DNA from 4 places in the Streptomyces vinaceus genome. Region 3 is predicted to be linked to each of the others. Evidence: riboswitches for the same ligand, from Rfam matches in the RefSeq annotation. Region 3 holds a riboswitch; each other region holds the start of a gene.

What was found. Region 3 has a riboswitch for cobalamin ahead of CP980_RS01510 (prenyltransferase/squalene oxidase repeat-containing protein). Riboswitches for the same ligand answer to the same signal wherever they lie in the genome.
Region 1: it holds a riboswitch for cobalamin, as region 3 does, so the genes downstream of both, CP980_RS10115 (energy-coupling factor ABC transporter permease) here and CP980_RS01510 (prenyltransferase/squalene oxidase repeat-containing protein) in region 3, are expected to answer to the same signal.
Region 2: it holds a riboswitch for cobalamin, as region 3 does, so the genes downstream of both, CP980_RS25450 (cobalamin biosynthesis protein) here and CP980_RS01510 (prenyltransferase/squalene oxidase repeat-containing protein) in region 3, are expected to answer to the same signal.
Region 4: it holds a riboswitch for cobalamin, as region 3 does, so the genes downstream of both, CP980_RS32520 (CoA-acylating methylmalonate-semialdehyde dehydrogenase) here and CP980_RS01510 (prenyltransferase/squalene oxidase repeat-containing protein) in region 3, are expected to answer to the same signal.

The regions. Positions count from the first base shown of each region.
Region 1 is NZ_CP023692.1:2,331,874-2,335,919, reverse strand. It holds gene CP980_RS10135 (PadR family transcriptional regulator) at 1-396, opposite strand, end outside; gene CP980_RS10130 (energy-coupling factor ABC transporter ATP-binding protein) at 445-1,266, opposite strand; gene cbiQ (cobalt ECF transporter T component CbiQ) at 1,263-2,012, opposite strand; gene CP980_RS10120 (energy-coupling factor ABC transporter substrate-binding protein) at 2,016-2,375, opposite strand; gene CP980_RS10115 (energy-coupling factor ABC transporter permease) at 2,381-3,073, opposite strand; cobalamin riboswitch at 3,103-3,297, opposite strand; gene CP980_RS10110 (SsgA family sporulation/cell division regulator) at 3,561-3,968, opposite strand.
Region 2 is NZ_CP023692.1:5,643,166-5,647,211, forward strand. It holds gene CP980_RS25440 (putative cobaltochelatase) at 1-63, opposite strand, end outside; gene CP980_RS25445 (cobyric acid synthase) at 167-1,690, opposite strand; gene CP980_RS25450 (cobalamin biosynthesis protein) at 1,687-2,646, opposite strand; cobalamin riboswitch at 2,685-2,835, opposite strand; gene CP980_RS25455 (hypothetical protein) at 2,960-3,181, opposite strand; gene CP980_RS25460 (inorganic phosphate transporter) at 3,210-4,046, opposite strand, start outside.
Region 3 is NZ_CP023692.1:325,743-329,788, reverse strand. It holds gene CP980_RS01515 (prenyltransferase/squalene oxidase repeat-containing protein) at 1-2,131, opposite strand, end outside; cobalamin riboswitch at 2,463-2,590, shown strand; gene CP980_RS01510 (prenyltransferase/squalene oxidase repeat-containing protein) at 2,706-4,046, shown strand, end outside.
Region 4 is NZ_CP023692.1:7,211,789-7,215,834, reverse strand. It holds gene CP980_RS32525 (acyl-CoA dehydrogenase family protein) at 1-714, opposite strand, end outside; gene CP980_RS32520 (CoA-acylating methylmalonate-semialdehyde dehydrogenase) at 711-2,210, opposite strand; cobalamin riboswitch at 2,442-2,620, opposite strand; gene CP980_RS32515 (cobalamin-binding protein) at 2,680-3,600, shown strand; gene CP980_RS32510 (short-chain fatty acyl-CoA regulator family protein) at 3,623-4,046, opposite strand, start outside.

The sequences.
Region 1 (4,046 bases), 2.0 Mb from region 3:
GATGGCCTCGTAGACCGCCAGCTGCCGCCGGTGCAGCTCCAGATGGCGCCGCAGCTCCCCGGCGAGCCCCTGCGGGCCGACGACGGCCGCAGCCCGGATCCGCAGCAGCAGCGGATCCCGGACGGCCTTCGGATCCTGGCTCTCGCCGACCCACCGCGCGAGCTCCGCACTGCCGGCGTCCAGCACCTCGTACTGCTTCTTCTGCCCCCGTACGGGCACCTCGCTGGGCAGCTCCCGGATCAGCCCGGCCTCCTCCAGCCGGCCGAGCTCGCGGTAGATCTGCTGGTGCGTCGCGGACCAGAAGTACCCGATCGACTTGTCGAACCGGCGCGTCAGCTCCAGCCCCGACGAGGGCTTCTCCAGCAGGGCGGTGAGGATGGCGTGCGGCAGCGACATGCGGCCATCCTAGGGACGCGGGGGGTCGGGGGGCCGCGCCGCAGGCCCTCACCGCCAGGCGGTCAGGGCTTCCGGCGTCTTCGGGCCCGGGGCGTGCGGGTCCAGGAGGGCGCGGGCGCGCAGGAAGGAAGCCACCGCCGGGGACCAGGCCTGGCGCAGGCCCGCGGCGGCCAGCAGCTCCGGGTCCGACAGCAGGGTCTGAGCCGGGCCCGTGCGGATGCCCGACGGGGTCAGCACCGCCGCGTCGTCGGCCCAGCGGACCGCCAGGTCCACGTCGTGCGTGGCCATCACCACCGTGGTGCCGGCCGCGCGCAGCCGGGCCAAGACGTCCAGCAGGCGCTCCTGGCCGTCCGGGTCCAGGCCCGCCGTCGGCTCGTCCAGGATCAGCACCCGCGGAGCCATCGCCACCGCCCCCGCGATGGCCGCGCGCTTGCGCTGCCCGTACGAGAGCAGGTGCGTCGGGCGGTCCCGCAGCGCCGTGATGTCCAGCGCGGCGAGCGCGGAGTCCACCCGGGCGCGCACCTCGTCCGCCGCCAGCCCCAGGTTCATCGGGCCGAAGGACACGTCCTGTTCCACCGAGGCCGCGAACAGCTGGTCGTCCGGGTCCTGGACCACCAGCTGCACCGCCGTGCGCAGGCGGGTCAGCCCCGCCCGGTCGTACGAGACCGCCGTCCCGTCGAGGCGCAGCGAACCCGGGCCGGGCCGCAGGCCCCCGCTCAGCAGCCGCATCAGCGTGGTCTTGCCACTGCCGTTGCGGCCCAGCAGGACCAGCGCGCGGTCCGGCGCGATGGCGAAGTCCACGCCGGCCAGGACCGCCGGGCCGTCCTCGTACGCGTAACCGGCGCCGGCCAGTTCCACCAACGGGTTCACAGGTAGAGCCCCTTCAGGGTGAGGGTCAGGGTGATCAGGGCGGCCAGCAGCGCCCCCGACGCCGCCAGGAACCGCCAGGACAGGGCCGCCTCGGGTACGAGGACCCGCAGCGCGCCGTCGTATCCGCGCCCGGCCAGGCCCTCCTGGAGCCGCGCCGCGCGATCGAAGGCCCGTACGAAGGACGTCGCGGCGAGCCCGGCCAGCGAACGCCACACCGCCGCCCGCCCGGACTGGCCCAGCCGGGCCGCCTGGGCGCGCCGGACCTGGGTCATCGAGTCCAGCAGCAGGAAGCCGATGCGGTACATGACCAGGGCCACGTCCACCACCGGCGCCGGGACCCCGGCCCGGACCAGCCGGGGCAGCACGTCCGAGACGGGCGTGGTGAAGGCGAAGAGCAGCACGCCGAGGGAGGCCGCCGAGGTCCGCAGCAGCAGCTCGGCGGCGTGCCGGGGGCCGTCGGGCGCGAGCGAGACGAACCCGCCGGGGCCGCCGACGGCCACCAGCAGTGGGAGCGCGCCGGTGAAGCAGAAGCCCAGCGGGATCCGGAAGGCCCGCCACAGCTGCCGCCCGGCCACGCCGGCCGGGCCGAGCAGCACGGCGAGCGTGGCGGCGGCGACCAGCGGACCGCCGGGCCAGGGCGGCAGGCATACGGCGCTGACCGTCAGGCCGAGCCCCAGCAGGGCCTTTTCCAGGGGATGCCGGCGCCGCCACCGGCTCGCGTGCGCCGCCACGTCGATCGGCAGCACCGCCTACGACTCCGAGGCGGCGGTGTCGGGCCGGTCCGCGGAGGCGTCCGGCCGGGCCGCGGCCGCCGCGGTCGCCTGGCGGCGTCCCTTGCGGACGCCGAAGTAGTACGCGAGCACACCCGCGCCCAGGGCCGCCTGGAGGGCGAACAGGGCCGACTCGACCTCCCCGGACGGGGGTTCGTACAGCGGCGAGAACCACGGCTCGTAGTCGGGCTTCAGCTCCGTGATCGCCGACTCCGCCTGCGCGTCGGCGCCCGCGAACGGCTCCTCCTTGCCCTCGCCCATCCCCAGCGCGATCGGCAGCACGGCCAGCGCCGCCACCAGGAGCAGCAGCAGGCCGTTGATCTTCGCGTTCCGGCTCATGCCCATCACACGGCCGCCTTCTGCTCGCTGCGACCGGTGAACTTCGCGACGCCCAGCCGGACCAGGTCCGACTTGCTCGACTGCATCAGCAGCCGCATCACGAGAACCGTCAGCAGCCCCTCGCTCACCGCGAGCGGGATCTGCGTCACCGCGAAGATGCCGCCGAACTTCGCGAGCGCGCCCGGGAACCCGGTGCCGGGGTCCGGGAAGGCCAGCGCCAGCTGCACGGACGTCACGCAGTAGGTCACCAGGTCGGCGAAGAACGCGCCGAAGAATACGGTCACCATCAGCGGCACGTCGAAGCGCTTCAGCAGCAGGTACACCCCGTACCCGGCCCACGGCCCGGCGATCGCCATCGAGAACACGTTCGCGCCGAGGGTGGTCAGCCCGCCGTGCGCCAGCAGCAGCGCCTGGAAGAGCAGGGTGATCGTGCCGAGCACCGCCATGATGGGCGGCCGGAACAGGATCGCTCCGAGCCCGGTCCCGGTGGGGTGCGAACAACTGCCCGTCACGGACGGGATCTTGAGGGCGGACAGGACGAACGTGAACGCTCCGGACGCCCCGAGCAGCAGCGTGCTCTCCGGGTTCGCCTTCACCTCGCGGGAGAGGGCGCGGACACCGTGGACGACGAACGGAGCGGACGCGGCGCCCCAGGCGACCGCGTGCAAAGGGGGCAGGAACCCCTCGGCTATATGCATGAGTGGGGAGACCTCTCCAGCACCTCGTGGATGGACAACGCGCCCCGGCCGGTCTCCTGGCTCACGGGTGCTGATGCCCTGACCCCGCCTTCCCGGGCGGTGCGGAACCTCCCGCGCCGCCCAGTGGCTTCCCTAAGGAGTGGAGCCGGACTTCCCGTTCACAGTGGCGAGGGCCGCACCGGTTTCCCACCGGTTTCCCGTACACCAAGGCCAGCTGACCCTAGTCGGAGGGACGGACCTGCACCAACCCGGCCCGAACGCCCGCCGGCAGGCGCGGGGCGCTCGGCGCGGTCTCACCGGCACTCGTCGCGGTGCGCGACGTCCAGCACGAGCCGCTCGGGCGCGTGCAGGGTGGAGGAGCGGACCGCCGGCGTCGAGGCGAAGGCGGCGCTCGCCCCAGCGGGCGTTCACGACGAGCGGCGCGGGCCGGACGCTCATGGTTGCACCCAAACCGGGCCCAACTCAACGGATCTTATGGAAACGTCATTTATCGGGGCAGCAGGGTGCTCAGCTGGGCGTCCAGGTCGTAGTGCCGCCGCTCTTCGCCGCGCGGCACCAGGGCGACCAGCCGCCGGCACAGCACCCGCACGTCCTTCGCCCGGGCGGACACCACGCAGCTCTGCGCGCCGTTGCTGAAGGCGAGGAAGACCCGCGGCTCCCCGCCCTGCCAGCGCGGCCACACCCGGACGTCGCCCTCGCCCGTCACGCAGGTCTCCCCGTCGAGCAGCAGGTCCCGGGAGAACACCCAGCGCGCCAGGTGCGTCCCGGCGCCGCGGAAGTCGAGCGCCAGCTCGTAGGGCCGGTCGCGGCGGTACGTGAAGGCCCCGGACACCGGCACGGGCTCGGGGGAGGCCTCCAGCCGGAGGGGGAGGACGCGGTACTCGATGCCGTCCATGCGCTGCGCCTCTCTGTCGTGCCCCGCCCGGGGCGCTCGCGGCCCCTCTCGGGCAAGCTAGCCCACCCCCCGGCCGCC
Region 2 (4,046 bases), 5.3 Mb from region 3:
CAGGAGCGCCAGCCGCAGGTCGCTCTGGCCGACCACTGCGGTGAACGGGTAGGGCGTGCTCATGCGATGCCTTTCCTTGTGCGGATACGGATACGGGTACGGGTGCGCGTGCGCGGGCCGGTGTGGTCGTACGGGGCGGGCGGGGCCGCCCGCGGGGCCGGGGCCGTCACGGCGCGCCCGGGGGGAGGAAGGGGAGGCCCGCCGGGGCCCCCGCTTCGATCAGCCTCAGCAGCCCGTCGGTGTCGGCGTGTTCCTCGATCAGGTCGCCCAGCAGGTCCAGCTGCTCCTCCCTGAGGGAGGAGAAGGAGGTGTCCGGGGACGGGACGAAGCGGCGGCCGGCGGCCGCGGCCACCTCGCGCAGGAACGCCCGCCTGAAGCCGTCCGACTCCAGTGAGCCGTGCCAGTGCGTGCCCCACACCGAGCCGACCCGGCACCCGTCCAGGAACGGTTCCCCGCCGAGCACCTCGGCCACCCCGTGGTGGATCTCGTACCCGTCGACCGCCTCGCCGAGCGCCGTCCCGGAAGGCCGCTCCAGGGTCTTCTCCCGCTCGAAGCGGATCCGTACCGGCAGCAGGCCCAGCCCGTCCACCGAGCCCGCCCGCGACTCGACCTCGTCCTCGATGTGCTCGCCGAGCACCTGGAAGCCGCCGCAGATCCCCAGCACCGGCCGGCCCTCGGCGGCCCGCCGCAGCAGCGCGTCCGCCAGGCCGCGCTCGCGCAGCCACTCCAGCGCCTTCACCGTGCCGCGCGTGCCCGGCACCACCACCAGGTCCGCGTCGGCCAGTTCCTCGGCCCGGTCCACGAACCGCACCACCACGCCCGGCTCCGCCGCCAGCGCGTCCACGTCCGTGAAGTTCGACATCAGCGGGACCGCGCACACCGCGACCCGCAGCACGTCCTCGCCGAGCGGCGGGGCCACGACCGATTCGCGCACCGCGCCCCGCAGGGAGACCCGGAGCCCGTCCTCCTCGTCGATGCCCAGGCCGTGCTTGAACGGCAGCACCCCGTACGTGGCGCGCCCGGTCAGGCCGCGCAGCATCTCCATGCCGGGCTCCAGCAGCGACACGTCGCCGCGGAACTTGTTGACCATGTATCCGGCGATCAGCGACTGGTCCTGCGGCGACAGCAGGGCCGTCGTCCCGAAGAACGAGGCGAAGACCCCGCCCCGGTCGATGTCCCCGACCACGACCACCGGGAACCGGGCGGCCCGCGCGATGCCCATGTTCACGATGTCGGTCCGGCGCAGGTTGATCTCGGCCGGACTGCCGGCCCCCTCACAGATCACGGCGTCATACGTGCCCCGCAGCTGCTCCAGGCAGTCCGTGACGACGCCGAGCAACTGCTCCTGGCGCCCCCCGTGGTAGCCGCGCGCACTCATCTCGCCCACCGGCTTGCCCAGCAGCACCACCTGGCTGCTGCGGTCGCTGCCGGGCTTGAGCAGCACCGGGTTCATCAGCGCCGTCGGCTCCACGCGGGCCGCCTGCGCCTGCATCGCCTGCGCGCGCCCGATCTCGGCGCCCTCGCGCGTCACGAACGAGTTCAGCGACATGTTCTGCGCCTTGAACGGCGCCACCTTCACGCCCTGCCGGGCCAGCCAGCGGCAGATGCCCGCCGTGACCACGCTCTTGCCCGCGTCCGATGTGGTGCCGGCGACGAGAAGTCCCCCGCCGAGCTGCTTCGCGCCGCTCATCCGCGCCCCTTCCGTATGCCGTACGAGACCGCACAGCGCAGTGCCACGCACGCCCCCAGCGCCAGCCACGTCACCTGACGGGACAGCCGTACCGCGCGTTCGATGTCGGCGGCCTCCACCGGCCGCCCCTCCTCGCCGTTCAGCACGGCCCGGTGCTCGATGCGCCCGCCGTACGAAAGGGTCCCGCCCAGCCGCACCCCGAGCGCCCCGGCGAAGGAGGCCTCCACGGGCCCGGCGTTCGGGCTCGGGTGTGCGGCGGCGTCCGCGCGCCAGGCGCGTACGGCTCCCCGCCGGTCGGGCCCGGCCGCCGCGGCGGCCAGCGCGGTCAGCCGGGCGCCCGGCCAGCCCATGAGGTCGTCGAGCCGGGCCGAGGCCCAGCCGTAGCGCAGGTGGCGCGGGGACTTGTGGCCGACCATCGCGTCCAGGGTGTTCACGGCGCGGAACGCCAGCAGCCCCGGGACACCGGCCGCGGCGCCCCACACCAGGGCGCCGACCACCGCGTCGGAGGTGTTCTCGGCGACCGACTCCACGACGGCGCGGGCCATCTGCTGCCCGTCCAGGGCCTGCGGATCGCGCCCGCACAGGTGCGGCAGCCGCTCCCGGGCCACCTCGGCGTCCCCGGCGGCGAGCGCGCCGCCGATGGCGCGGGCCTCCCGGCCCAGCGAGGTGCCGCCGACGACGGCCCAGGTGGCCACCGCGGTCAGGGCGATACGGGTGGCCGCGGGCCGGGAGCGCACGGCGCGGGCGCCCAGCGCGCCGACGGCTGCCGCGCCCCCGGCGCATATGAGGGTGTGCAGAACGCCCCGTGCGCGGTCGTCGCGCCACAGGGCGCGCTCGACGGCGGTGGCGGCTCGTCCGAAGGCGGCCACGGGGTGCCCCCGGCGCGGATCACCGAGGATCCGGTCGCCGATCAGGCCCGCCGTGGCGCCGTACGCGAAGACGCGGTCGGCACGCATGGTGCAGGTATGTCCTCACTCAGGGTCCGCGCCCTGGTTCGACGTGTCCGGCGGTGGGAGTTCCTGGCTCCCGGGGCGCACGCGCCGCGTGCTCCCCGGTGACAGTGGCGGGACCGCGCCGGATTCGCACCGGACTTCCTCTCCATGCCGCCGTATTGGCTCGGGCAGTCCACCACGCACCGAGAAGGCCCGTCAACTCGCCGTTGACCTGCGGCGGTGCAGGTCAGGGAGGCGGGTCGCGGGCGCACGAAAGCTCCCCCCGGGAATCCCGGAGGGAGCTTCGGCACGCCGTGGACCGGTCGGTCGGACCGGGTCAGCTGACGATCAGGTAGATCCCGTACCCCACGGCCGCCGCGACGAGCGCGAAGCAGGCGTACGCGCCGCTGCGGGCGAGGGTGGCGGCGCCGCCCTGCTCGGTGGCGGTCTCGTGCTTGGAGAGGCCCACCAGACCCAGGGTGAACAGGGCCACGAGGGCGACGGTGGCGGAGAGGCTGACCCCGAAGACGGAGCCGAGTGCTGCCCAGTCGATCTTCATACTGCGGATTCCTCTGTCGTTCTCGGGGTCAGACCGCGGCGGCGGGGGCCGCCGGCGTGGTCGGTGCGGCCGCCGGGATGGTGGCCTTCAGCGCCTCGTCCGTGACCGCGGCGGTCGTACCGGCGGCGGCCTCGGCGGCCACCGTCGGCGGGACGGTGACGGCGGCCATGGCCGTGGTGACGACGCCCGGCTCCTCGGCCGCGGCCGGCTGCACCTCGTTGACGTTGCTGTGGTCGACGACCTGGCGGCGCGAGATGAGCCAGATGGCGACGCAGGAGGCGACCAGGAAGAGCGCGACGGCGGCGACACCGACGTCACCGGTGCGCATGACCAGCTCGGCACCGGAGGCGACGACGGCGGCGGCCGGCAGGGTCAGGCCCCAGGCGATGAACATGCGGCTGGCGGTGGACCAGCGGACCACGCCTCCCTTGCGGCCGAGGCCCGCACCCATGACGGCGCCGGAGCACGCGTGGGTGGTGGAGAGGGAGAAGCCGAGGGTGGAGGAGGCCAGGATGACGCTCGCGGCCGAGGTCTGGGCGGCGAAGCCCTGCTGCGGCTGCAGGTCGGTCAGGCCGCTGCCCATGGTGCGGATGATGCGCCAGCCGCCCAGGTAGGTGCCCATGGCGATCGCCATGCCGGCGGAGACGATGACCCAGACCGGCGGGTTGGAGCCGGGCGCGAGCGCGCCGCCGGCGACCAGCGCCAGGGTGATGATGCCCATCGTCTTCTGCGCGTCGTTGGTGCCGTGCGCGAGGGAGACGAGACCCGCCGAGGCGATCTGACCGGCCTTGTAGCCCTTGGCGGAGGTCTTCTTGCCGACGTTCCCGCCCAGCTTGTACGTGACCTTGGCGGCCAGCATCGCGGC
Region 3 (4,046 bases):
GGAGGCTCTTGAGATAGGCGATGGGTTCGGCGGCGGCCGCGTTCTCGCCCGCGCGGACCTGCGCGATGACGCCGAGGGACTGGTCGAAGACGGACTTGGCGTTCCCGTAGGCGCCCTTTCCGCCGCAGAAGGGAACGGCGTCGAGGTTCCTGGCCCGGCAGGTGTCCTTCGCGAGGGCCCCGATCAGGTCCTGTCCGCCGAAGGCGCGGGGGTTTCGGCCGACCGCTTCGGCGAGGAGCGCGGTCTTGCCGATGGCGCCGCCGACGGCGTACTTCGTACCGATCAGGGTCCAGGCGTGGACCGTCCGCCCCTGGCCGTCCTTGCCGCCCTTGTCGAGGAAGTCGACGATGTTGCGCAGGGTGGCGTCGTCGGTGCCGGCGGCGGCGAGCGCGTAGGCGCCGTCGATGGTCAGGCCGTACGTGGCGAAGCCCGGGGAGCTCTCGTAGTAGCGGCCCTGGACCAGTCGGCCGGGGTGGGTCAGGTACGCCGTGGCCTTCTTGAGGTCGGGTCCGTCACCGGGCGGGAGCGGCGGACGGGAGCCGCTCGGGGAGGGCGACGGCCCGGGGTCGCTCGGCTCGGGGCTCGGTTCCGTCTTCTTGGCGGTCAGCGCCACCAGGTCGCTGTGGGCGGCCGCGAGGACGGCCGGCGCGGTGGGGAACACCTGCGGGTCGGTGAGCCCTTCCTCGAAGGCGAAGCCGCCTCCGGGGAGTTGCTGCTTGGAGAGCCAGAACAGACCCGCGTCGGCGTACGGGGTGTCGCCGAGGGCGCGCAGGGCCTGGGCCGCCCAGCCGGTGGCGCTCGGGCTGCCGGTGGTCATGCCCGCGGCGGCGGGCCACGCGCCACTCGGCAACTGCGACTTCCGCAGGCTCGCGCGGGCCTTCTCGACGACGGCGTCGTGGCCGCCCGCCCGCTTGAGGGCGAGCGCGATCAGTGCCGTGGAGCTCGCGTCGCTGTCGCACCATCCGCCGGGGCGGATGAGGATGCCGGTGAAACCTCCGTCCTCGCACTGGAGGGCGGTCAGCCGGTTCACGGCGTCGGCCGGGGGCGTCACCCCGCCGTTGAGCAGGGCGATGACGGCCATGGCCTGGGCGTCGGACTGGCCGGTGGTGCGGAAGTCGCCCTTGGTGAGGCAGCCGTCGATCGTGTCGCCGTCGCCGATGTCGCGCGGACAGACGTACCTGACCAGGTCCCCGAGCAGGTCGTGTCCGCCGAACGCGCGGGGATCCTTTCCGGTGGACTCGGCGACGAGCGCGAGACGCGCGGCGGCGGTCGCGTCGGGGATGCCGTCCTTTCCGGCCGGGTAGGCGTAGGCGTCCGTCTCGGCGGGCCTGGCCAGGAAGTCGGCGGCCTTGCGGGCCGCCGGGCTCTTCGGGTCGGCGGCCGCGAGGGCGTAGACGGCTTCGGCGGTGAGGAGGTGGTTCGGAGAGGTGGCCCCCTCGTCGACGACGCGCTCGCCGTCCGTCAGCTTCCCGGTGAGCCAGCGGGCGGCGGCGGGCAGGTCGACGGTGCCCGGCGCCACGGTGGGCGGGGTCGTCGGGCCGGACGGGTCCGGGCCGGGGCCGCCGCCCCCCGCGCGGACGTCGGCGGGCGAGAAGGCGGGCTTGCCCGAGGTGCCGCCGACGTCCGTACCGCCGAACACCCAGGCGTCGACGTCGCCGGGCCCCGGGGTGCGGGCCATCGCACCGAGCGGGCTGTAGGTCCAGTTCTGCTGGCCGGGCGAGGCGGTCCAGTACGACCAGTAGGCGGTGGCCTGCGGGGTCAGGACACAGGGTTCCTTCTCCGCGGTGGGGTATTGCGTACCGGAGTTGAAGGACCCCTTGCCGATGCGGCAGATGAAGGCCGGGCCGTCGTGGACGGTGCCCTCGGTGGTGAAACCGGCCTCGTGGAGCAGGTCGTAGCCCGTGGTGGGCGTGGTGTCACAGCCCCGCTCGACCTTGCCCCCGAACGGGCCGAAGTCGACGGCGACGATCGCGCCGGTCGTGGCCGTGCAGCCCTCGATGGGGTCGGCCGCGGCGGACGGGCTCCCGGTGACCAAGGAGACGCTCGCGCCGAAGGCCAGCAGTACCGCCGATATCAGCGACACCAGCCTCTTTTTCCCCGTGCGTCGCTCTGCCAGCTCTGCGGTCCCCACCACGGCCCCTCGTGTCGGCCGGGCGGACGTGTGCGTGGCAAAGGGCTTCGGTCGCACGAGGAGCGCAAGGGAAGCCGTTCGAACCACGCCGTAGTCCGCGACGGCGTTTCTCGCTGCAAAACCTGGCTCCAGGCAGTCCGGCTCGCCCGGCGGTGCCGGGCCTACGGTTGCGGGTCAGCGCCGGATTCCGACCGGCTTCCCCTGGAACTGAGTGCTTATCAGTCGGAGTGGAACACGCCGATAAAGACAGCGTCAAGGTGGGATGCGTCTCACCGGCGAACGCTCCAGCGTCCCTCCGGCAGCGCGGCTCGCGGCGGCTGGCGGAGCCTTGATCACTCAGGTAGCGTCCTGGGCTGCCAGATGGGGGAATCCGGTGAGAAGCCGGAGCTGACGCGCAGCGGTGTGGGACGGCGGGGGCCGTCTCCGAGCCCGAATGCCCATACGGCGATGCAGTACAGGAAGCCGTACCACGCGTTCCGGACGGCGGCCCTCCGGCTTGCCCCGCCGTGCGCCCCGCGCGGTGGCGGAGCGCGTGCCGGACGCGGTCGGCGTCCGCCGATTCCAGGAGCAGGCCATGTCCCGTCCCCGTACCTCCCGCCGCCTCGCGCTCGCGGTGCCCGCCGCGCTCGGCGCCTTGGCCCTCACCGCGCTGCCCGCCTTCGCGACCTCCTCGCCCGCGCAGATCGCCGCGTCCAAGACCAATGGGGTCGCCTACCTCAAGTCGCTGCAGGCGGCGGACGGTTCGTACGCCGGCTCCGGGCTGTCCAACGAGTGGGCGTTCAGCGCCTTCGCCGCCGCCGGTACGGCCGTCGTCGACGTCTACCCCGGTGGCGACACCACGAAGAACGCCCGGTCCGTCTACCGCAACCTGCTCTCCACGTCCGGCTGGCCGTCGGCCTCCCCGGTCGTCACCGACTACGAGCGCGGCGCGCTGAACGCGTACGCCGCCGGCATCGACCCGGCCCGCGTCTCGGCCTCCCGCAACCTGGTCGCGAACATCTACGCGTACTGGCAGACGGCGGAGGCGGGCTACTTCGGCCCCTCCGGGAACTTCAACGGCACCGTATTCGCCGCGCTTTCGCTGGGCGGCGCCAAGACCCAGGCCGGCGGCGCGCGCGTTCCGCAGGCGCTCACGGACTCGATGGTCACCCGGATCCGCGCCAACCAGCACGTCGACGGCGGCTGGACCTACAACAAGGCCGAGGGCAACCCGACCGTCCTCAACTCGGCGGGCGATGTGGACATGACCGGCGCGGCCATGGCGGCCCTCTGCGTCTCCGGCGTCCCCAACACGGACACGGACGTCGTCCAGGCGAAGAACTTCCTGAAGAGCAAGCTCGTCACCGCGACCGGTGCCTTCAACTCCCTGTACGGGGTCAACACCAGCTCCAACGGCTGGGGCGTCGCGGGCCTCAACGCCTGTGGCTTCAACCCACAGACCGGAGACTTCCTCACCGTCGCGGGCAAGACCCCGATCGACTTCCTGATAGCCAACCAGTACAACCCGGCCGGCGGCTTCAAGTACAAGCCGACCGACACCACCCCGTCCGCGTACGCCTCCATCGACGCCCTGCGCGCCGTCGCGGGCGGCGGATTCACCGCGGCCCCGCCGGTCCCTGTCACCCCCGGCGCCCCGCAGTGGGTCGCCCAGACGGCCTTCACCGCCGGTACCGCGACCAAGCTGGCCCTCACCGTCGACGACGGCGCGGGCAACCTCAAGGTCTGCTCCGTGGCCTTCACCCCGACCGGTACGACCACCACCCTCGGCGACGTCCTGAACGCGGCGACCACGGCGGCCACCCCGTCCGGCTGCGTCACGAGCGTCACCCCCGCCTCGGGGTCCGGCACCGTCACCGACATCAACGGCAAGGCCAACAGCGGCTCCGGCACCTGGAAGGTGAGCATCGACGGCTCG
Region 4 (4,046 bases), 6.9 Mb from region 3:
GCCGTGCATGGCGATGCGGAAGCCGTCGCCCTCCGCGCCGAGCCGGCGGTCGGCCGGCAGGCGGACCCCGTCGAGGACCACCTGCCGGGTGGGCTGGGCGTTCCAGCCCATCTTCCGCTCGTTGGCACCGAAGGAGACTCCGGGGTCGTCCCGTTCGACGACGAACGCCGAGATCCCCCGGGGGCCCGCCTGTCCGGTCCGGGCCATGACGAGGTACACGCCGGCCGCTCCGGCGCCGGAGATGAACTGCTTGACGCCGGTCAGGACGTAGTGGTCCCCGTCCCATACGGCGCGGGTGCGCAAGGCGCTGGCGTCGGAGCCGGTTCCGGGCTCGGTCAGGCAGTAGCTGCCCAGCGTGTCGGCGGCGCACAGGGCGGGCAGCCAGCGCCGGCGCTGTCCGTCGTCCCCGTAGCGGTCCACCATCCAGGCGACCATGTTGTGGATCGACAGGTATCCGGCGATGGAGGGGCACCCGGTGGCGAGCGTCTCGAAGACGAGGACGCCGTCGCTGCGGCTGAGTCCCGAACCGCCGTGCTCCTCGCGGACGTAGACCCCGCCGAGGCCGAGGGAGGCCGCCCGTCGGATGACGTCGACGGGAAAGTGCTTGTCCCGGTCCCAGGCGACGGCGTGCGGGGCCAGGTGTTCCTGCGCGAAATCGAGGGTGACCTCGGCGAGGGCGAGCTGGTCCTGCGTGAGGGTGGTCACGGCGCTCATCCCATCGTCGGGATGGTGAAGCTCGCGCTCTCCTTGGCCCCGGAGGGCCAGCGCGAGGTGACGGTCTTGGTGCGGGTGTAGAAGCGGATCGAGTCGGGCCCGTGCTGGTTGAGGTCGCCGAAGCCGGACCGCTTCCAGCCGCCGAAGGTGTGGTAGGCCACCGGTACGGGGATCGGCACGTTGACACCGACCATGCCGGCGCCCACCCGGCGGGTGAAGTCGCGTGCCGTGTCCCCGTCGCGCGTGAAGATCGCGACGCCGTTGCCGTACGGGTGCTCCGTGGGCAGGCGCAGGGCCTCCTCGTAGTCGCGGGCCCGTACGACGGACAGCACCGGGCCGAAGATCTCCTCGCGGTAGATCCGCATCTGCGGGGTCACCCGGTCGAAGAGGGTGGCTCCGGCGAAGTACCCGGTCTCGTGCCCGGGGAGGGTGAAACCCCTGCCGTCCACGGCGAGTTCTGCGCCCTCGTCGACGCCTATGTCCACATAGCGCCGGACCCGGTCGAGGGCGTCCTGGCTGACCAGCGGCCCGAAGTCGGCTTCCGGGTCGTCGGAGGTGCCGATGCGCAGGGCGGCGATGCGCTCCTTCAGCTTCGCCACCAGGGCGTCGGCGGTCTCCTCGCCCACGGGCACGGCGACGGCGATGGCCATGCAGCGCTCACCCGCGGAGCCGTAGCCGGCACCGATCAGGGCCTCCACCGCCTGGTCGAGGTCGGCGTCCGGCATCACGATCATGTGGTTCTTGGCGCCGCCGAAGCACTGGGCGCGCTTGCCGTGCGCGGCGGCGGTGGCGTAGACGTGCGCGGCGACGGGGGTCGACCCGACGAATCCGAGGGCCTGGACCCGGGGATCTTCGAGCAGGGTGTCCACGGCTTCCTTACCGCCGTTGACGACGTTGAGCACGCCGGGCGGCAGGCCGGCCTCCAGGAACAGTTCGGCCAGCCGCAGGGGTACGGAGGGGGCGCGCTCGGAGGGCTTCAGGATGAAGGCGTTTCCGCAGGCCAGGGCGGGCGCGGCCTGCCACAGCGGGATCATCGCGGGGAAGTTGAACGGGGTGATCCCGGCCACGACGCCCAGCGGCGCGCGCAGCGAGTGCACGTCGATGCCGGTGCCGGCGTTGTCGGTGAACTCGCCCTTGAGGAGGTGCGGGATCCCGGCGGCGAACTCCACTACTTCCAGGCCGCGTTGGAGGTCACCGTGGGCGTCGGCGACGGTCTTGCCGTGCTCACAGGACAGCAGCCGGGCCAGCGACTCGCGTTCGCCCTCGATGAGTTCGAGGAAGCGCAGCAGGACGCGGGCGCGCCGCTGAGGGTTCCACCGGCCCCATTCCTCCTGGGCCTCCTCGGCGGACGCGATCGCCGCCTCGGTGTCGGCGCGGCCCGCCAGGGGGACCCGGGCCTGGACGGTGCCGGTGTTGGGGTCGTACACGTCGGCGAAGAGACCGGAGGTGCCGGTGGTGTGCTTTCCGCCGATGAAATGGGTGAGCTCGCGGACCATCGATGCCTGCTCTCTCGTCAGGTGAGGATCCGAGGAAGGCGCGGCGCTGCCGCAGTCCGGCACCGATCGGGGTGCGCACTGCGGGCTCGCCGCGGGGACAGGAAAGGGCCGGGGGCGCCCTCGTCGAGTCACGAACGCGAGGACAGGCCCTCGCCGTTCGGGTACTCCGCCGGATCACCAGGGCCGTGGTCACGTACCGGTGCCATGCGTGTCTGCTCCATCCTCGTGGACAACACGGAACACCCCACGGCCGGTATCCTGGCTCCCGGATCGACGCGCGTTCTCCGGCCTTCCCGACGGATGGTTTCCGTCAGTGGCCTGACCTGCTGAAGAACGCACTCCCCAGTCACAGTGGCGGGACCGCGCCGGATTCACACCGGCTTCCCTGCACCGCGGGCTTGTCACGAACATATAGTTGGACGTCCTAGTAAGTCCACCCCCACTCCGCGGCTCGATCTACGCTCAAGGCATGCGCATCGTCTCGCTGCTCCCGGCAGCCACCGACATCGTGGCCGAACTCGGCCTCGCCGCCGATCTGGTGGGCCGTACGCACGAGTGCGACTGGCCTCCGCAGGCCGTGGCCGGGGTACCGGTGGTGACGTCCGCCGGGCTCTCCTCCGACGCCCTGACCAGCCGGGAGATCTCCGACGCGGTCGGCGGCGCCGCTCACAGCGGCTCCTCGCTGTACACGCTCGACACCGACGCCCTCGGCGCCCTGGCCCCCGAGGTGGTCCTGACCCAGGACCTGTGCGACGTCTGCGCCGTCTCGTACGCGGGGGTCAGCCGGGCCGTGCGCGTCCTGGACGGCGGGCCCCGTGTGCTCAGCCTGGAGCCGCGCACTCTCGGCGACGTGCTGGACTGCCTGGTCACGGTGGGTGAGCTGCTCGGCGTACCGGATCACGCGCGGGCCCGGCGGGCGGAACTCGCCGACCGGCTGGACGCCGTACGCGGGCTCACCTCGGGGCGGCCGCGCCCCCGGGTCGTGGCGATCGAATGGCTGGATCCGCTCTGGCCGGCCGGGCACTGGGTGCCCGAGCAGATCACGTACGCGGGCGGCGAGGCGCTGATCGCCGCCCCGGGCGAGCACACCCGGCCCATGGACTGGGAGACGGTCCGGGCCGCCCGCCCGGACGTGCTGCTCCTGCTGCCCTGCGGGTTCGCCCCGGAGCGCACCGTACGCGAACGGGAGCTGCTGACGTCCCTGCCCGGCTGGGAGGAACTGCCCGCGGTACGGGCCGGCGCGGTGTGGGTGGTGGACGGCCCCGCCTACTTCAACCGGCCGGGCCCCCGCGTCGTGCGCGGCGCGGAGGTTCTGGCGCACGTCCTGCACGGGGTCCGGGCCGGCGAGCCGGTGACGGCGGCGGAGGCTTCCCGGCTGGGCGGTTCCTGAGGCCGGTTCCTGCGGCCGGGCCCTACTCCGGGCGGTCGGCGACCTGGTACGGGACGAAGGTGCTGGTGTTCTCGTCCACGGCCAGCGGACGCCCGAGGGGCGGGACGGCCCGCTGGGGGCAGTCGAGCCGCTCGCAGAGTCGGCAGCCCATGCCGATGGGCGTCGCGGCCGCGGTGTTGTCCAGGTCGAGGCCGTCGGAGTACACGAGCCGGGAGGCGTGCCGGATCTCGCAGCCCAGCCCGATGGCGAAGGTCTTGCCGGGCTGGCCCCAGCCGCCGCGATGGCGCGTGACCGCGCGGGCTGTCCACAGGTGGCGCTGCCCGTCGGGCATGGCGGCGACCTGGACGTGGATCCGGCCGGGCGCGGCGAAGGCCTCGTAGACGTTCCAGAGCGGGCAGGTGCCGCCCGCGCGGGAGAAGTGGAATCCGGTGGCGGACTGCCGCTTG